2 regions of the Streptomyces viridosporus T7A genome follow, and region 2 is predicted to be linked to the other one. Evidence: riboswitches for the same ligand, from Rfam matches in the RefSeq annotation. Region 2 holds a riboswitch; the other holds the start of a gene.
What was found. Region 2 has a riboswitch for glycine ahead of gcvT (glycine cleavage system aminomethyltransferase GcvT). Riboswitches for the same ligand answer to the same signal wherever they lie in the genome.
Positions count from the first base shown of each region.

Region 1: linked by a shared signal. The riboswitch ahead of gcvP (aminomethyl-transferring glycine dehydrogenase) and the one ahead of gcvT (glycine cleavage system aminomethyltransferase GcvT) in region 2 are both predicted to bind glycine.

Region 1 is NZ_CP023700.1:1,654,488-1,664,098, reverse strand. Features, by position in the region: gene CP969_RS07860 (DUF881 domain-containing protein) at 1-862, shown strand, start outside; gene CP969_RS07855 (FHA domain-containing protein) at 924-1,880, shown strand; gene ftsR (transcriptional regulator FtsR) at 1,923-2,663, shown strand; gene CP969_RS07845 (bifunctional nuclease family protein) at 2,748-3,221, shown strand; gene CP969_RS07840 (MerR family transcriptional regulator) at 3,442-4,125, shown strand; gene CP969_RS07835 (DNA polymerase IV) at 4,164-5,549, shown strand; gene CP969_RS07830 (PRC-barrel domain-containing protein) at 5,983-6,357, opposite strand; glycine riboswitch at 6,472-6,567, shown strand; gene gcvP (aminomethyl-transferring glycine dehydrogenase) at 6,742-9,611, shown strand, end outside.
Region 2 is NZ_CP023700.1:5,693,749-5,703,359, reverse strand. Features, by position in the region: gene CP969_RS26455 (ABC transporter substrate-binding protein) at 1-849, opposite strand, end outside; gene CP969_RS26450 (enhanced serine sensitivity protein SseB C-terminal domain-containing protein) at 1,277-2,065, opposite strand; gene CP969_RS26445 (enhanced serine sensitivity protein SseB) at 2,207-2,977, opposite strand; gene CP969_RS26440 (AAA family ATPase) at 3,045-3,713, opposite strand; glycine riboswitch at 3,936-4,036, shown strand; glycine riboswitch at 4,037-4,162, shown strand; gene gcvT (glycine cleavage system aminomethyltransferase GcvT) at 4,267-5,394, shown strand; gene gcvH (glycine cleavage system protein GcvH) at 5,521-5,898, shown strand; gene glyA (serine hydroxymethyltransferase) at 5,913-7,172, shown strand; gene CP969_RS26420 (L-serine ammonia-lyase) at 7,373-8,740, shown strand; gene CP969_RS26415 (DUF6236 family protein) at 8,797-9,611, opposite strand, start outside.

The DNA.
Region 1 (9,611 bases), 4.0 Mb from region 2:
GGCCCCGCGGCCCCGGCCCGCCCCCGAGACCACGCCCGCGCCCGCGCCCGCGAGCAGCCTGCGCAAGGAACTGCCCGCCGAGGTGCCCGCGAGCGCGCCCGCGGTGGCGGAAGCGCCGAAGACCGAGCCGGGGCCCCAGCTCACCGGGCGGCAGCGGCTGGTGCAGGGGCTGTGGCCGCCGCGGGTGACCCGGGCTCAACTCATCGTGGCCCTGCTGCTGTTCGGTCTGGGATTCGGTCTGGCCGTCCAGGTGGCCTCCAACAGCGACAGCGACAGCGCGCTGCGCGGGGCACGACAGGAAGATCTTGTGCGCATCCTCGATGAACTCGACGACCGCACACAGCGTCTTGAGGACGAGAAGCAGGGACTCGAGAAGCAGCGCGAGGAGCTGGAGAACAGCTCCGACCAGGCCGAGGAGGCCCGCAGGCAGACGATCGAGAAGGAACGGCAACTCGGCGTTCTGGCGGGCACGGTGGCCGCGCAGGGTCCCGGCATCACGATGACCATCGAGGACACGAAGGGGACGGTCGAGGCGGACATGCTGCTCGACGCCATCCAGGAGTTGCGTGCGGCCGGTGCCGAGGCGATCCAGGTGAACGGTGTGCGGGTCGTGGCGGGCACCTATCTGACGGATTCCGGCAACGGTGTCGGCGTGGACGGGAACAAGATCACCGCGCCCTATCGTTTCAAGGTCATCGGCAAGCCGCAGGACCTCGAGCCGGCCCTCAACATTCCGGGAGGCGTGGTGCAGACCCTCGAGAAGGAACAGGCCACCGTTACCGTGGAGCGGTCCACCAAGATCGTCGTGGATGCCTTGCGAGCCGCGAAGCGGCCTGACTACGCTCGGTCGTCCTCCCGGTGAAGCGGGGGTGCATGGGGGACATCCGGCGAGGGCATGAGGTTGCGGGGGGTCGGCGCACCGAATGGGTGGTGCGTGGTGGAAACTGTCTGGCGGAGGCGGACGTTGTGAAGATGTCCGGGTCGGCCAATGTGTTCAGTCAGGGTTCGTCCTGCCCCACGGGCGGGTCTGTTTCGGTCAAGGGGAATCGCCCGTGAAGTTGTTTGCGAAGTTGTTCGGCAAGAGCGCGCGAGAGGGCAGCGACAACGCGACCGCTCGCCATCGCGCACAGCCTGACGCGGAAGGTCAGCGTCCACTGTTCCGGGACCAGGTCACCGGTCCGGGCGCGGACGTCGCCGGAGGTCAGGGCGCGCCGTCGGTTGACCCTGCGCAGCCGGGCGGCATAGGTTTCGGGCAACCGTCGACCTCAGGTACGGGCGGAGGGTTCTCCGACCCGTACGCGCCCCCTGCCCCTGGTGGGCAGCCGCAGCAGGAGGATCCGTCCATGTCGGTCCTGGTGTGTACGAGGTGCGGTAACCGCAACGCGGAGAACAGCCGCTTCTGCTCCCACTGCGGAGCGCCGCTCAGGCCGGGCGTCACCCCGGAGCGCCCCTCCGAGACGACGTCCACGATCTCGATCTCCGGTCTCGAGGCCTACGACGCCGAGACCACCGGTCAGACGCCGATGCCGACGCTCTCCCCGGAGGCGCAGGCGGCCGTCGACGCCCTGCCGGTGGGCTCCGCGCTCTTGGTCGTGCGCCGCGGTCCGAACTCGGGCAGCCGTTTCCTCCTGGACGGCGACCTGACCACGGCCGGGCGTCATCCGCAGAGCGACATCTTCCTGGACGACGTGACGGTCTCCCGGCGGCACGTGGAGTTCCGCCGCAGTCCGGACGGCTCCTTCACGGTGGCCGACGTGGGCAGCCTGAACGGCACGTACGTCAACCGCGAGCGGATCGACCAGGTCGCCCTGTCGAACGGCGACGAGGTGCAGATCGGCAAGTACAGGCTGGTCTTCTACGCGAACCAGCGGGGCTACTGACCTTCCCCCGGACTCCGTCCGGGGGACCAGCAGGGAAGGTCCATGCTTCACACACCGAGCGGCGGTGCCGGAGACGGTGCCGCCGCAACGGACACCGGACTGATGAGCATCGGCACGGTGCTGAACGTGCTGCGTGAGGAGTTTCCCGAGGTCACCATCTCCAAGATCCGATTCCTGGAGTCGGAAGGGCTCATCGAGCCGCAGCGGACCCCTTCGGGGTACCGCAAGTTCAGCGCCGGGGACGTCGAGCGCCTCGGCCACGTCCTGAGGATGCAGCGGGACCACTACCTGCCGCTCAAGGTGATCCGCGAACACCTGGAGGCCATGGAGCGCGGGGAGGCCGTCCCGCTGCCGGTGCTGGTCCGGCCGCGTGACGGGGAGGCCGGTCAGGAGCCCGTGCTCGAGGCGCCCGCGGTGGCCCGCATCGGGCGCGCCCAGCTGCTGGCGGCCGCCGGCATCGGCGAGCGGGAGCTCGCGGAGTGGGAGTCGTACGGGCTGCTCACCCCGGTGGAGGACGGGGTGTACGACGCCGAGGCGGTCACCGTCGCCGAGCTCATCACCGAGTTGGGGCGGTTCGGGATCGAGCCCCGGCACCTGAGGGTCATGAAGGCCGCCGCCGACCGGGAGGCCGGCCTGGTGGACCAGCTCGTCGCTCCGCTGAGACGCCACCGGAACCCGCAGACCAGGGCCCATGCGGAGGCCCGTACGAAGGAGCTGGCGGCACTCACGGTGAAGCTGCACACGGCGCTGGTGCAGACGGCGCTCGGGGTGCGGCTGCCCTGAGCCGGACGCGCTCGGGCGGCCGGATCGGCCCCCCGAGCCCTGCCCGACTACCCAAACGTCCCGGGCACGGCCTAGGGTTGCTGTGTGAACGAGCTCGATGTCGTAGGTGTCCGGGTCGAAATGCCCTCCAACCAACCGATCGTGCTGTTGCGTGAAGTGGGCGGCGACCGCTACCTCCCCATCTGGATCGGACCGGGGGAGGCGACGGCCATCGCCTTCGCCCAGCAGGGCATGGCCCCCGCACGGCCGCTGACCCACGACCTGTTCAAGGACGTGCTGGAGGCCGTCGGTCAGGAGCTCACGGAAGTGCGCATCACGGACCTGCGCGAGGGGGTCTTCTACGCGGAGCTGGTCTTCGCCAGTGGGGTCGAGGTGAGTGCCCGGCCGTCCGACGCCATAGCGCTGGCCCTGCGCACGGGGACGCCGATCTACGGGAGCGAGACGGTGCTCGACGACGCCGGGATCGCGATCCCGGACGAGCAGGAGGACGAGGTGGAGAAGTTCCGCGAGTTCCTCGACCAGATCTCGCCCGAGGACTTCGGCAGCAGCAGTCAGTGAGGGACCGCGGCCGTCGGGGCCCCGCCACCCGCCCGGGCCGGTGGAGTCGGGGAAGGCCACCCGGCCGGTGCGGAAGACATTCGGCTAGCCTTTCCCCGCGAAGGAGCACGGGAAACCACTCTTAGGGTGATTATCACTCGGCGTGCCGAGTGTGGCGATCGTTGACGCACCCTTGGTGACTGCCTACCGTCGAGGAGGCAGGTCAAGGACGGAGGTCGGCGTGAGAAGCAGCGGCGACGGTACGGCTGGGGGTGCCCCCGGACGCAGTCTCGGGGCGAACGGGCCGTTCCCTTCCCCGGGCTCCCGGCTCCGCTCGAGCGGGGGAATCCCCCAGCACGACAGCGCGGCCGAACACGTTCCGCAGCGACCGACGGCCGTGCCGAGCAGCGGAGGGGCGACGTCCATGGCGTCCGAGCAGATCGGCTACCGGGGCCCCACGGCCTGCGCGGCCGCCGGCATCACCTACCGGCAGCTCGACTACTGGGCCCGCACGGGGCTGGTCGAGCCCAGCGTGCGGCCCGCCCACGGATCCGGCACCCAGCGGCTGTACAGCTTCCGCGACGTCGTCGTCCTGAAGATCGTCAAGCGGTTCCTCGACACCGGTGTGTCCCTGCAGAACATCCGCACCGCCGTCCAGCACCTGCGCGAGTGCGGCTTCAGCGACCTGGAGCGCATGACGCTGATGAGCGACGGGGCCACGGTCTACGAGTGCACCTCGCCCGACGAGGTCCACGCCCTGCTCCAGGGCGGCCAGGGCATCTTCGGCATCGCCGTGGGCGTGGTGTGGCGGGACGTCGAGAGCGCGCTGTCGCAGCTGCACGGGGAGCGCGTCGACACCGGGGAGACGCTGATCGGCCACAATCCGGCGGACGAGCTGGCGCGGCGGCGGAACCGGGCCGTCTGAGGCCGGCGCTGTCAGTGGTGTAGGGCAGCATCGGACACGTGAGATCCTCGCCCACGATCCTGCATCTCGACATGGACGCCTTCTACGCCGCGGTGGAGCAGGCGTCCAAGCCGAGTCTGCGCGGGAAGGCCGTCGTCGTGGGCGGGCTCGGGCCACGCGGTGTGGTCGCCACCGCCTCGTACGAGGCCCGCGTCTTCGGCGTCCACTCGGCGATGCCCATGGGACAGGCCCGGCGGCTCGCGCCCCACGCCGCCTACCTGGTGCCCCGCTTCGCCTTCTACCGGTCGATCAGCGAGCAGGTGATGGGGCTGCTGCGGGACCTGTCGCCGCTGGTCGAGCCGCTCAGTCTGGACGAGGCGTTCGTGGACCTGGAGGCCGGTGGCGCGGCCTGGGACGAAGAGTCGGCGCGGCTGGCCGGGGCGAAGCTGCGCGCGGACATCCGGGCGGTCACGGGGCTCACCGGGTCGGTGGGGCTCGCGGCCTCCAAGATGCTCGCGAAGATCGCCTCGGAGCAGGCGAAGCCGGACGGGCTGGTGCTGATCGAGCCGGGCACCGAGCGGGCGCTGCTGGGACCGCTGCCGGTGCGGACGCTGCCGGGGGTGGGACCGGCCACCGGCGACCACCTCAGGCGGGCCGGGATCCACACGGTCGAGGAGCTCGCCGAGGCGGGGGAGGACGAGCTCGTACGGCTGCTGGGCAAGGCCCACGGGCACGCGCTGTACGCCATGGCGCTGGCGCGGGACGAGCGGTCCGTGGTGGCCGAGCGGGAGACGAAGTCGGTGTCGGTCGAGGACACGTACGACGTGGACATCCACGACCGGGTGCGGGTGGGGACGGAGGTGCGGAGGCTCGCCGACCGGTGCGTGCGGAGACTGCGCGGGGCGGGGCTGTCGGGGCGGACCATCGTGCTGAAGGTGCGCCGGTACGACTTCTCCACCCTCACCCGGTCCGAGACGCTGCGGGGGCCGACGGACGATCCGGCGGTGATACGGGAGGCGGCGGCGCGGCTGCTGGAGTCGGTCGACACGACGGGCGGGGTGCGGCTGCTGGGCGTGGGGGTCAGCGGACTGGCCGCCTACACGCAGGAGGACCTGTTCGCGCAGGCGGCGGGCGTGGACGAGGACGTCCTCGCCGAGGAGCCCGAGGCCGCTCCCGCGCAGGAGCGGCAGGCTCCCGCCGAGCGGCGCTGGTCGGCGGGGCACGACGTGCGGCACGCCGCCCACGGGCACGGGTGGGTCCAGGGCAGTGGGCTGGGCCGGGTCACGGTGCGTTTCGAGACGCCCGATTCGGGACCGGGACGGGTGAAGACCTTCCGGATCGACGACCCGGATCTGGAGCCGGCGGAACCGCTGCCGCTGGTGGCGCGAAGACCGGGAAGAAGTGAGCGGGCGGAGGCCGGCGGGGTGGGGTCGGCGGGTCCGTGAGCGGGGTCGGTGGTCGCCGGGGCCGGTGGGGTGCGGACGCGGGACCGGACGGGCGGGCGGCCGTGAGCCGCCACGGTGAGCGCGGTGAGCGGGGTGCGCGGCCGGGCGTCCGCGGGCGGGGCGGGGGCTCCGGGCGGTTCGCGCTCCGCCCGCGGTTCGCCGGTCCCGGCGGTCCGTGGACGGGCCCCGATGGCCCCGTGCGGACGGGCGGGGTCGCCGGGGCCGGGCGCGGTTGCCGGTGCGGAACCGGAAGGCAGGAGAGCCCGTGGAGCGCTCCGCTCTCCCCGAGGGACGTCTCCGCCCTGGCGACGGGGACCGGGCGGGCCGACCCGTCTCGTCGGCCCCGGGCGGCACGGACGTCGTCCGCGGACCGGTGAGCGGGACGGCTCCTTCCCCCGAAGGTCACGGCGGCCGGGAAGGGGCCGCCGGGTGCTCAGGCCGGTTCGTCCTTGCCCGCGAGTCTGCCGAAGTCGCGGTCCGGGAGCGGGGGAGGGGCGGTGACGTCCAGGCCGTAGTGGTGGTAGAGCTGGAGCTCCTGCTCCGGGGAGAGGTGGCGGCCGACGCCGAAGTCCGGGGCGTCCTTGATCAGGGCGCGTTCGAAGGGGACGTGCAGGGCGCCGTCGATCAGTTCGCTGGGCTCCAGGGGGACGAAGGCGTCCCTGCTGAACAGTCCGGTGCGTATCGCCGCCCACTCGGGCACTCCGGTGGCGTCGTCGAGATAGACCTCGTCGATCGTGCCGATCCGGGTTCCGTTGCGGTCGAACGCCTTGCGGCCGATCAGGTGGCGCGGATCGATGTCGGTCTGCACGGGCCCTCCACTGGTCGCACACTCATCCGTAAGCACTACGAAAAGGCACAATCGGCGCAGCGGCCACTCGAAAGTCCCGGTGCGGCGCTCGCTGGTACGCTGGCAAACGGCTGCTGACCCCGTGCGGGAGAGTCCTCCGGAGTCCACCGGAGGCGCCGAAGGAGCAAATCCTCCCCGGAATCTCTCAGGCTCACGTACCGCACGGACGAGGTCACTCTGGAAAGCAGGGCGGGTGTCGACGGCTTCCGCTCTCACCGACGGTGAAAGCCGGACGCCTTCGGACGGTCCGGTGAAGCTCTCAGGTTGAGATGACAGAGGGGGAGGCCGTCCGGGCACCAGCGCCGTGGTGCCCCTCGAAGGTCGTCAGACCAGGAGGCCTCCGCAATGACCGTCCATCGCACTCCGCTCTCCGAGCTCGAACAGGGAACGCCCTTCGAACAGCGCCACATCGGCCCCGACCACGAGGCCCGGGCCAAGATGCTCGCGCAGGTCGGTTACGGCTCGCTGGACGAACTGACGGCCGCCGCGGTCCCGGATGTGATCAAGAACGCCGACGCGCTGGACCTGCCGGGGGCGCGGAGCGAGGCCGAGGTGCTGGCCGAGCTGCGTTCGCTGGCCGGCCGCAATGAGGTGCTCGGCTCCATGATCGGGCTCGGGTACTACGGAACGTTCACCCCGCCCGTCATCCTGCGCAACGTCATGGAGAACCCGGCCTGGTACACGGCCTACACGCCGTACCAGCCGGAGATCTCGCAGGGGCGGCTCGAGGCGCTGCTGAACTTCCAGACCACGGTCGCCGAGCTCACCGGCCTGCCGACCTCCGGCGCCTCCCTGCTGGACGAGGGGACCGCCGCCGCCGAGGCGATGGCGCTGTCGCGGCGCATGGGCAAGAACAAGAAGGGCCTGTTCCTGGTCGACGCGGACGCGCTGCCGCAGACCATCGCCGTGATCGAGACCCGGGCCGAGCCGACCGGCGTCGAGGTCGTCGTCGCCGACCTGAGCGAGGGCATCCCCGCCGAGGTCGCCGAGCGCGAGATCAACGGCGTGCTGATCCAGTACCCGGGTGCCTCCGGCGCCGTACGCGACATCAAGCCGGTGATCGACCGGGCGCACGAACTCGGCGCGCTCGTCACCGTCGCCGCCGACCTGCTCGCCCTCACCCTGCTCAAGTCGCCCGGTGAGCTCGGCGCGGACATCGCGGTCGGCACCACGCAGCGCTTCGGTGTGCCGATGGGCTTCGGCGGACCGCACGCCGGATACATGGCCGTGCAGGAGAAGATGGCGCGCAGTCTTCCCGGGCGGCTCGTCGGCGTCTCCGTCGACGCCGACGGACACCAGGCCTACCGGCTGGCGCTGCAGACCCGTGAGCAGCACATCCGCCGCGAGAAGGCCACCAGCAACATCTGCACCGCCCAGGTGCTGCTCGCCGTCATGGCCGGCATGTACGCCGTCTACCACGGCCCGCAGGGGCTGCGGACCATCGCGCGGCGCACCCACCGGTACGCGGCGGTCCTCGCCGAAGGGCTGCGGGCCGGCGGGGCCGAGATCGTGCACGGTTCCTACTTCGACACGCTGACCGTCCGGGTCCCGGGGCGGGCCGCCGAGGTCGTCGCCGCCGCGCGCGACCGGGGCGTCAACCTGCGTCCGGTCGACGCCGACCACGTCTCGATCGCCTGTGACGAGACCACCACCCGCGACCTGCTCGCCGCCGTGTGGGGCGCCTTCGGCGTCGAGGGCGACGTCGAGGCGCTGGACGCGGTCGCCGAGGACGCGCTGCCGGACGCGCTCCTGCGCACCGACGAGTACCTCACGCACCCCGTCTTCCACCAGCACCGCTCCGAGACCGCGATGCTGCGCTACCTGCGCCGCCTCGCCGACCGGGACTACGCGCTGGACCGCGGCATGATCCCGCTGGGCTCCTGCACCATGAAGCTCAACGCGACCACCGAGATGGAGCCGATCACCTGGCCCGAGTTCGGGCAGCTGCACCCCTTCGCGCCCGCCGAGCAGGCGCAGGGCTACCTCACGCTCATCCACGAGCTGGAGGAGCGGCTCGCCGAGGTCACCGGTTACGACAAGGTCTCCCTCCAGCCCAACGCCGGCTCCCAGGGCGAGCTGGCCGGCCTGCTCGCCGTACGCGGCTACCACCGGGCCAACGGCGACGCGCAGCGCACCGTCTGCCTGATCCCGTCCTCCGCGCACGGCACCAACGCCGCCAGCGCCGTGATGGCCGGGATGAAGGTCGTCGTCGTCAGGACCGCCGAGAACGGCGAGGTCGACGTCGAGGACCTGCGGGCGAAGATCGAGCAGTACCGCGACGAGCTGGCGGTGCTGATGATCACGTACCCCTCGACGCACGGCGTGTTCGAGGAGCACGTCGCCGACATCTGCGCGCAGGTGCACGAGGCCGGCGGCCAGGTGTACGTCGACGGCGCCAACCTCAACGCGCTGGTGGGCCTGGCCAAGCCGGGGCACTTCGGCGGTGACGTCTCGCACCTGAACCTGCACAAGACCTTCTGCATCCCGCACGGCGGCGGCGGACCCGGCGTCGGCCCGGTCGGCGTGCGGGCGCACCTCGCCCCGTACCTGCCGAACCACCCGCTCCAGCCCGAGGCCGGACCGGAGACCGGTGTGGGGCCGATCTCGGCCGCGCCGTGGGGCTCGGCGGGCATCCTGCCCATCTCCTGGGCGTACGTCCGTCTCATGGGCGGCGAGGGGCTCAAGCGGGCCACGCAGGTGGCGGTGCTCAGCGCCAACTACATCGCCAAGCGCCTCGAGCCGCACTACCCGGTGCTCTACACCGGCCCCGGCGGCCTCGTCGCGCACGAGTGCATCATCGACCTGCGCCCGCTGACCAAGGCGACCGGCGTGAGCGTGGACGACGTCGCCAAGCGGCTGATCGACTACGGCTTCCACGCGCCGACGATGTCCTTCCCGGTGGCCGGCACGCTGATGATCGAGCCGACCGAGTCCGAGGACCTGGCCGAGATCGACCGGTTCTGCGAGGCGATGATCGCGATCCGCGCGGAGATCGAGAAGGTCGGCTCCGGCGCGTGGCCCGCGGACGACAACCCGCTCCGCAACGCCCCGCACACCGCCGCCGCGCTCGGCGGGGAGTGGGAGCACGCCTACGGACGCGAGGAGGCCGTGTTCCCGGCCGGGGTGAGCGCCGCCGACAAGTACTGGCCGCCGGTGCGCCGCATCGACCAGGCCTTCGGCGACCGGAACCTGGTGTGCTCCTGCCCGCCGCTGGA
Region 2 (9,611 bases):
CTGGAGCGCCTGGCGGCGGCCCTCCTCGGTGTCGATGGTGCGGAAGACCAGGTTCTTGACCTTCGCCTTGTCGCCCCAGTAGTCGTCGAAGCGCTCGAGGGTGACTTCCTTGTTGCCCTTGTTCCACTTGACGATCTTGTACGGGCCGGTGCCGGCGACCGTGCCGGCCTCCTGGCTGTACTTGGGGTACGTGATGGCGTCGCCCTTGGCGGTCGCCTCCTGCTTCTCGTACTCCTTGATGGCCTTCGGCGAGTGGATCGCCAGGGCGTTGAGGGAGAAGCCGCCGGGGAGGTTGGCGGAGGGCTTCTTGACCTCGATGACGGCGGTGTTCTCGTCCTTCGCGGTGCAGGACTTGTAGTTCGCCTCGGGCGTCTCCTTGTCCTCGTTCTTCGCGAAGCCGCCCATGATGGTCTGCCAGTAGTAGGAGACCGCGCTGGACTGGTAGGTGCCCTTCCAGTTGAACCAGTGGTCGTAGTTGGCGCAGACGGCCTCGGCGTTGAGCGTCTCGCCGTCGTGGAACTTCACGCCCTTGCGGAGGTTGAAGGTCCAGACCGTGCCCTCGTCGTTGCTCGACCAGGTCTCGGCGAGGCCGCCGACCAGTTCGGTACCGCCCGACTCGTGCTCGAGGAGCGCCTCGAACGCCTGGCGCGTCACGCGGAAGGTTTCACCGTCGCTCGCGAGGGCAGGGTCCAGGGAGCCCGGGTCGCCTGCACCGGCGAAGACGAAGGTGTCCTTCTTGCCGCCGCTCTCGTTGTCGCTGTCCCGCTCGCTGGCGCAGCCCGTGGCGATCAGACCGACCGCGACCGCGGCCGTGATCGCCCGAGCGGCTCGGGGCTTGAATATGCGCATACTGGGGCCACTCCGGGTCCGCTATGTGGATGCATCTTGACCGGCCGAACACTACAGACGTTCGCAGGGAGTCAGGAACAGTCCGGATAGCGGTGATACCTACCTGAGATCTGAACACTTGACATAAGGGACTCTTCAGGCGTCCTTTCGCGAGGAGTTAACCCGTTCGACACCTGGGGTGCCGCCCCAAGAGCCGTTCAGAAGGCGCCGAACAGCGTGAAGGCCGGATGAAACCGCAGGTGACAGGCGGTCAGCGGGAAGTAGCCGAGCGCGCATGGCCAAAAATCTGACGCGAAATCAACCTCGGGCGGCGAGGTGGACCCCTCACCGGTACCCCTGTCCACATCGTGGACACGGTGACGCTGCGTCAACACGACGAAGGCCCGGTGCGGCCGACCGCACCGGGCCTTTCGAGGACGCTTCCCGGTCAGCTCCGGTGCGCGGGCGGGTAGCCGTAGCCCGGGGCGGCGGGCGGCACGGCGCCGTGCGCCTCGCGGTCGTAGAACGGCCGCGACCTGGTCCGCAGCCACATCACGACCGGGTCGTGCTCGTCGGACATCGCGACGGTCGACACGGGAAGCCCGTCCGGGACGGCCCCGAGGGACTGCTGCATCATGGCGCGCACCGCGTCGACGGACGGCGGGGAGGTGTCGTACACGTCGAGGCCGATGGCGAGGTAGGGCGCGCCCAGCGCGGGCTGCACCCAGGCGCGGCGCAGCGCGCGGACGGCCGGGGTGCGGTGGGCGTTCTGCGCGAGCAGGGCGTAGAACTGCGGGATCTCGATGCCCGGTTCGGACAGCCTGAGCGGCCCGGCGGGCTGGCGGTCCAGACCGGTGGCGATGCGGCGCAGATCCAGCCAGGGGATGCCCACTCCACCGCCCGGGGCGTGCGGATTGAGCCAGAGTCCGTAGCGGTCGGGGTAGAGCGCGCGGGCCACGTCGAGTCCGTCGACGACCTCGTAGGACCGGTTCCAGCCGCTGGCCGACAGCTCCTGGGCGGAGGTGACGCAGGGCGCGTAGCCGAAGCCGTCCACCTCCATGTTCCCGTACTGGGCGTCCGGGGAACCGGCCTGGCCGTGCCACAGCAGCATCCAGACCTGGCCGGTGGAGGGGGTCGCGAGCGCGCGCAGCAACGCCTCGTAGGCGTCGTAACGCCCGGGCGTCACCTGGCGCAGCATGTGCTCGACCTGCCCGGCCGCCGCGGTGCCAGCGCTCACTTTGTATCGCCCCTCCGTCAACACCTCGCCGGCCAATGAACCTAGCTTAAGCCGCCCGCCGCCCGGTGACCGCTGCCCGTGCGGCACGCGGACGGACCGCCGGTGAGGGCGGGCGGGCGGACGGGACGGCTCCGGGCAGGCTCACGGGACGCGCTGGTAGAAGGGGCGGACCCGGTCGCGCATCCAGTCGCCCACCGGGTCCTGCGCCACGTCCAGCAGGACCAGGTTCACCGGCCACTTCACCGCCGTCCGGCCCAGCGCGCGGCCGAGCGCGTCCATCGGCAGGGTCCGCAGGTCCCCCTCGTCCCACCGGGACAGTTCCACGCCGACGAACAGCACCGGGTCGTCCGTCTCGATCGCGGCGAGGCAGCGGCGGGCGGTGGCCACCACTTCGAGGGTCTCGAACTCCGCCGAGGCCGCGGAGAGGAAGTCCACCGGGTCGTCCTGCCAGTCGGGCTCGAACAGCCGGACCCGGCCGCCGCTCGCCGCGCCGTCCAGCGGGGTGTGCCCGGCCCGGCACAGCTCGGCCACGGCGGGCGGCGGCAGCGGGATGCCCACCACGCCGCCGGGGTTCACCGCGATCCCGGCCTGCGGCGGCAGACCGCGCGCGAACTCCACGGCCGGCGCGACGGTGTACGCCATGTGGGAGCCGACGACCTGGCGGAACTGCTCCTCGGAGCTGAACACCGGGACGTACGCCTGGCCGTCGAGCTCCACCGTGGGCAGGTCGAGCGGGCCGCTGTGCGGGCCGCCGCCGGACGGCAGGGGGACCCAGACGAAGCTGCGGCCCAGCACCTCGACGATCCGGCTGCCCGCCGAGGGGACGCCGAGGGAGGCGGAGAGCACCTCCTCCAGCTCGTTTCCTGGCCATCCGCCATGCGGGTGGGGTTGTGTCTGCGCCGGGAAGTCCATCTGCCTACCGCCTGCCTGGAACCACTGCTGTGGCTCAAAAGGCTAACCGCTGTCGCGCCGCGGCCGGTCAGCCCGTGAAGCCGATGTGGCGCAGCGCGTTCGCCGCGTCCCGGTCGACCAGGACCACCGAGCCGCAGCCGGCCGGCACCTCGCCCCGCTCCACCGCCCGCAGCAGCCGGCCGCTCGCCGCGCGGTGCCGCAGGAACGCGTACCGGGAGACGCCCCGGCCCCGCTCCCGCTGGCCGGCCAGGGCCTGCTGCGGGGGGACGTCCAGGAGCAGCAGGTGCAGGCGCGAGCCCCGGCGCCGGGCCTCGCGGGCCAGCCAGCGGCGCACCCACGCCTGCGTGCCGCAGTCGTGCACGACGACTCCCCCGCCCGTGCGCAGGGCCCCGTGCAGCCCGGCGTAGTGGGCGAGGCGGACCAGCGGGCGGTAGACGGCGTACGGCAGGAAGCGCGGCATACGGCGCTCCCAGAGGTCGCGGGTGTCCTGGGAGTCCACACGGGCGCCGCGCACCGCGCGCCGCATCAGGGTGGACTTGCCGCTGCCGGGCAGGCCGGTGACCACCACGAGGTCGCGGGGCCCGAAGAGCAGGGCGCGCGGGCTGTCACCGGCGCGCTCGCGCAGGTCCTGGACGACCGGCGCGGGCAGCGCGCCGCGGGCCGCCGGGGCCGAAGTGTCCGGCCGTTCGGGCAGCGCGACGCCCGTGGTGGTGGCGCACGCCGTGGTCCTGTTCACCGTGATCGTCCTCCCCTGGGGGCCGGGCACGCCGGTCCTCATCCCCGCCGAGTGTAAAGAGAAGGTAATTCCCGAGCCTCCCGTTTCCGTCCGTGTCCCGAAACAACCCCGCCACAGCCCACTGTGACGGACCGCGCACGCTGTGCATACCCGGTGAAGGTCCCCCTGCCGTGCCCCGGGGATGCGTGCAATGATGGGCGCGCCAACTGCATACCGGCCGTTTGAATCCGCGCGGGAGAGTCCCCGGCACCGTGTGCCGCCGGGGCGCCGAAGGAGCAAGTTCCTCCCTTGAATCTCTCAGGCCCCGATACCGCGCGGGCGAGGCACATCTGAAAAGCGGGCCGCCGCGGCAGTGCTCCGGCGGCTCCACCCAAGGTGCAAGCCGTGGCTCCTCCCCTGTGCGGGCGGTCATGGCGAACCTCTCAGGTTCCGATGACAGATGGGGAGGATCGTCCTCGCCCATCCCCATGTCCGGCTTCTCCCCCGAGCTCTCGACCTCGCTCGAACAGGGGCCCCCGGCGCGGGGGACCCCATCTCCCTGGGAGACCGACCGATGAGCAGTACCGAACTCCGCCGGACCGCGCTCGATGCGCTGCACCGCTCGCTCGGCGCGACGATGACCGACTTCGCCGGCTGGGACATGCCCCTGCGCTACGGCTCCGAGCGCGACGAGCACAACGCCGTGCGCACCAGGGCCGGTCTCTTCGACCTCTCGCACATGGGCGAGATCACCGTCACCGGCCCGCAGGCGGCCGCGTTCCTCGACCACGCCCTGGTCGGCAACATCGGGAGCGTCAAGCCCGGCCGTGCCCGCTACACCATGATCTGCCGCGAGGACGGCGGCATCCTGGACGACCTGATCGTCTACCGGCTCGGCGAGGCCGAGGCCCCCGAGTACCTGGTGGTCGCCAACGCCTCCAACGCCCAGACGGTGCTGGACGCCCTCGTGGAGCGCTCGGCCGGCTTCGACGCCGAGGTGCGCGACGACCGCGACGCCTACGCGCTGCTCGCCGTGCAGGGCCCCGAGTCCCCGGGGATCCTGAAGGGCCTGACCGACGCCGACCTGGAGGGCCTGAAGTACTACTCCGGTCTGCCCGGCACCGTCGCCGGTGTCCCCGCGCTCATCGCCCGTACCGGCTACACCGGCGAGGACGGCTTCGAGCTGTTCGTGAAGCCGGAGCACGCGGTCGGGCTGTGGCAGGCGCTGACCGAGGCGGGCGCCGGGGCCGGCCTGGTCCCGTGCGGGCTCTCCTGCCGCGACACGCTGCGCCTGGAGGCGGGCATGCCGCTGTACGGGAACGAGCTGAGCACCTCCCTGACGCCCTTCGACGCCGGTTTCGGCCGGGTGGTGAAGTTCGAGAAGGAGGGCGACTTCGTCGGCCGCGCCGCCCTGGCCGAGGCCGCCGCCCGCACCGAGCAGAACCCGCCGCGCGTCCTGGTCGGCCTGGTCGCCGAGGGCCGCCGGGTCCCGCGCGCCGGGTACGCGGTCGTCGCCGGCGGCGAGGTGATCGGCGAGGTCACCTCCGGCGCGCCCTCCCCGACGCTGGGCAAGCCGATCGCGATGGCGTACGTCGACGCGGCCCACGCGGCGCCGGGCACCGCGGGCGTCACCGTGGACATCCGCGGCAGCCAGGAGCCGTACGAGGTCGTGGCGCTGCCGTTCTACAAGCGGCAGAAGTGACACCGTCGTAGCGTTTCCGGACAGCCGCCCACGGGTGCGGCCGGGTACTCCGTACCCGCTCACGCGTGCTCCCCGCTGTCCGCCCCCCTCACCAGCAGTCCCACCGCGTACAGGAGAATCCAGGCCATGAGCAACCCCCAGCAGCTGCGTTACAGCAAGGAGCACGAGTGGCTGTCGGCCGCCGAGGACGGCGTGTCGACGATCGGCATCACCGAGCACGCGGCCAACGCGCTCGGCGACGTCGTCTTCGTCCAGCTCCCCGAGGTCGGTGACAGCGTGACCGCGGGCGAGACCTGCGGCGAGCTGGAGTCGACCAAGTCGGTCAGCGACCTGTACTGCCCGGTCTCCGGCGAGGTCACCGAGATCAACGAGGACGTGGTGAACGACCCGTCGCTGGTGAACTCGGCCCCCTTCGAGGGCGGCTGGCTGTTCAAGGTGCGCATCACCGACGAGCCGGCCGACCTGCTGACCGCCGCCGAGTACGACGCCCACATCGCCGGCTGAGGAGTCGTCGCCGCATGTCCCTTCTGAACACGCCCCTGCACGAGCTCGACCCGGCCGTCGCCGCGGCGGTCGACGCCGAGCTGCACCGCCAGCAGTCCACCCTCGAGATGATCGCCTCGGAGAACTTCGCCCCGGTCGCGGTCATGGAGGCCCAGGGCTCGGTCCTCACCAACAAGTACGCCGAGGGCTACCCCGGCCGCCGCTACTACGGCGGCTGCGAGCACGTCGACGTGATCGAGCAGATCGCCATCGACCGCGTCAAGGAGCTCTTCGGCGCCGAGCACGCCAACGTGCAGCCGCACTCGGGCGCGCAGGCCAACGCCGCCGCGATGTTCGCGCTGCTCAAGCCCGGTGACACGATCATGGGCCTGAACCTCGCGCACGGCGGGCACCTGACCCACGGCATGAAGATCAACTTCTCCGGCAAGCTGTACGACGTCGTCGCCTACCACGTCGGCGACGACGGCCGGGTCGACATGGCCGAGGTCGAGCGCCTGGCCAAGGAGAGCAGACCGAAGCTGATCGTCGCCGGCTGGTCGGCGTACCCGCGTCAGCTGGACTTCGCCGCGTTCCGCCGGATCGCGGACGAGGTCGGCGCGTACCTCATGGTCGACATGGCGCACTTCGCCGGTCTGGTCGCGGCGGGCCTGCACCCGAACCCGGTGCCGCACGCCCACGTCGTGACGACCACGACCCACAAGACCCTCGGCGGCCCCCGCGGCGGTGTGATCCTCTCCACGGCCGAACTGGCCAAGAAGATCAACTCCGCGGTCTTCCCCGGCCAGCAGGGCGGCCCGCTGGAGCACGTGGTCGCGGCCAAGGCGGTGTCCTTCAAGGTCGCCGCGAGCGAGGAGTTCAAGGAGCGGCAGCGCCGCACCCTGGAGGGCGCCCGCATCCTGGCCGAGCGCCTGGTCGAGGACGACGTCAAGGCCGTCGGCGTGGACGTGCTGTCCGGCGGCACGGACGTGCACCTGGTCCTGGTCGACCTGCGCGACTCGGAGCTGGACGGCCGGCAGGCCGAGGACCGGCTCCACGAGGTCGGGATCACCGTCAACCGCAACGCGATCCCGAACGACCCGCGTCCGCCGATGGTCACCTCGGGCCTGCGCATCGGCACGCCCGCCCTGGCCACCCGCGGCTTCACGGCCGAGGACTTCGCCGAGGTCGCGGACGTGATCGCCGAGACGCTCAAGCCGTCCTACGACGCCGAGGCGCTGCGGGCACGGGTCACGGCTCTCGCCGAGAAGCATCCGCTGTACCCCGGTCTGCGGTAATTCCGTACGCTTTCCCTTGTACGGACATCCGGGGCATCGCGCACACCGGGTCGGTGAGCGCGATGCCCCGCACCATGCCCCACCCACCTGATCCCCTCCCCGACCCCCTTTCTTCTCGCTCTTCTCGCTCTTGTCGTTCTTCCCGTTCCACCCCTCCCCCGGTGGACAGCGCCGTCCACCGAACCCCTAGGAGTCCTCCCGTGGCCATCTCGGTCTTCGACCTGTTCTCGATCGGCATCGGCCCGTCCAGCTCGCACACGGTCGGCCCGATGCGGGCGGCCCGCATGTTCGCCCGGCGGCTGCGCAACGAGGACCTGCTGGAGTCGGTCGCCTCGGTCCGGGTCGAGCTGTACGGCTCCCTCGGCGCCACCGGCCACGGTCACGGCACGCCCAAGGCGGTCCTGCTCGGCCTGGAGGGCGACTCGCCGCGCACCGTGGACGTGGAGACGGCCGACGAGCGGGTGGAGAAGATCAAGGACGGCGGCCGGATCCGCCTCCTCGGCGAGCACGAGATCGCGTTCTCCTTCGACGACGACCTGGTGCTGCACCGCCGCAAGACGCTCCCGTACCACGCCAACGGCATGGCCCTGTGGGCCTACGACGCGTCCGGCGCCGAGCTCCTGACCAAGACGTACTACTCGGTGGGCGGCGGCTTCGTCGTCGACGAGGAAGCGGTGGGCGCGGACCGCATCAAGCTGGACGACACCGTCCTGAAGCACCCCTTCCGCACGGGTGACGAGCTGCTGCGCCTGACGCGGGAGACGGGCCTGTCCATCTCCGCCCTGATGCTGGAGAACGAGCGCGCCTGGCGGACCGAGGAGGAGATCCGCGCGGGCCTGCTGGAGATCTGGCGGGTGATGCAGGCGTGCGTGACGCGCGGCATGTCCCGCGAGGGCATCCTGCCGGGCGGTCTGAAGGTGCGCCGCCGCGCCGCGAACACCGCGCGCAAGCTGCGCTCCGAGGGTGACCCGCAGGCCCTCGCCATGGAGTGGATCACCCTCTACGCGATGGCGGTGAACGAGGAGAACGCGGCCGGCGGCCGTGTGGTCACCGCCCCGACCAACGGCGCGGCCGGCATCATCCCGGCGGTGCTGCACTACTACGTCAACTTCGTGCCGGGCGCCGACGAGGAGGGCGTGGTCCGCTTCCTGCTCGCGGCCGGCGCCATCGGCATGCTCTTCAAGGAGAACGCCTCCATCTCCGGCGCCGAGGTCGGCTGCCAGGGCGAGGTCGGCTCCGCCTGCTCGATGGCCGCGGGCGCCCTCGCCGAGGTGCTCGGCGGCTCCCCGGAGCAGGTCGAGAACGCCGCCGAGATCGGCATGGAGCACAACCTGGGCCTGACCTGCGACCCGGTCGGCGGCCTGGTCCAGATCCCGTGCATCGAGCGCAACGGCATGGCCGCGGTGAAGGCGGTCACGGCGGCCCGGATGGCGATGCGCGGCGACGGCTCGCACAAGGTGTCCCTGGACAAGGTCATCAAGACGATGAAGGAGACCGGCGCGGACATGTCGGTCAAGTACAAGGAGACGGCCCGGGGCGGGCTGGCGGTCAACATCATCGAGTGCTGAGGGCGCGGGCCCCTAACGGGCCCGCGGCGGCCGGGCGCGTCAGGGGCCCGCGTCCGTCACACGCCCGCCCCGACGCTCCGGCGCAGGGCGCGCCCGATCCGGCGTACCGCGGTGGTGGGCCTCAGCCCGCGCTCGACGCGCAGGAGGAAGCCGACCGGAGAGCCGGCGAGCGCCTCGTCGCGCTGCCGCCGGGCCCCGCCGAGGATGCCCACGGCCGTCGCGCCGGCGCCGGCCACCATGCCGGCCGCGCTGCCCGCCACGGCGCCGCCGATCGTGCCGAGCAGCCCGCTCACCAGGGCCGCCGAGGTGGGTGTGTCGAACGTGGTGCTGACGGAGGTGCTGATCGTCTGGAGGCCGACGCCGTTCATGACCCTGCGCAGCTTCTCCAGCTCGACCTCGAAGTTCCTGTGCGCGGCCTGCCGCACGTACAGGTCCAGTGCCCGGGGACTGCGGATGTCGGCCAGTTCCTCGCGCAGGTCCGCCGCCGTCCGGGCGACGGCGTCCAGGTAGGCGAAGAACTCGGGCTCGTGGTCTCGCCGGAGGTCCACGATCTTCTCGACGGGCACCTCCTCGAGCCCGGCGGGGAGCACGCACCGCACCGACAGCACCCCGATCCGCCCGGCCAGGTCGCCGGTCCCGACCGGGGCCGGGGCGCCGCCCAGGAGAACCGCCGCCATCCGCTCGGCGTCCCAGGCGTCGACGGCCGTGTGGGCGGCCTCCTGGTCGGTGACGGGGAGGAAGGCCGTGCGGGCCGCGAGTTCTGCGGTCAGCGCGCACTTGTAGACCCAGGCGAGCGCCGGGTCCGTCCCCACCCACTCGTGGTACGCGTCATGGCCGGCCCCGTCGGGCACGCGGGGCACCGCCAGTCCGC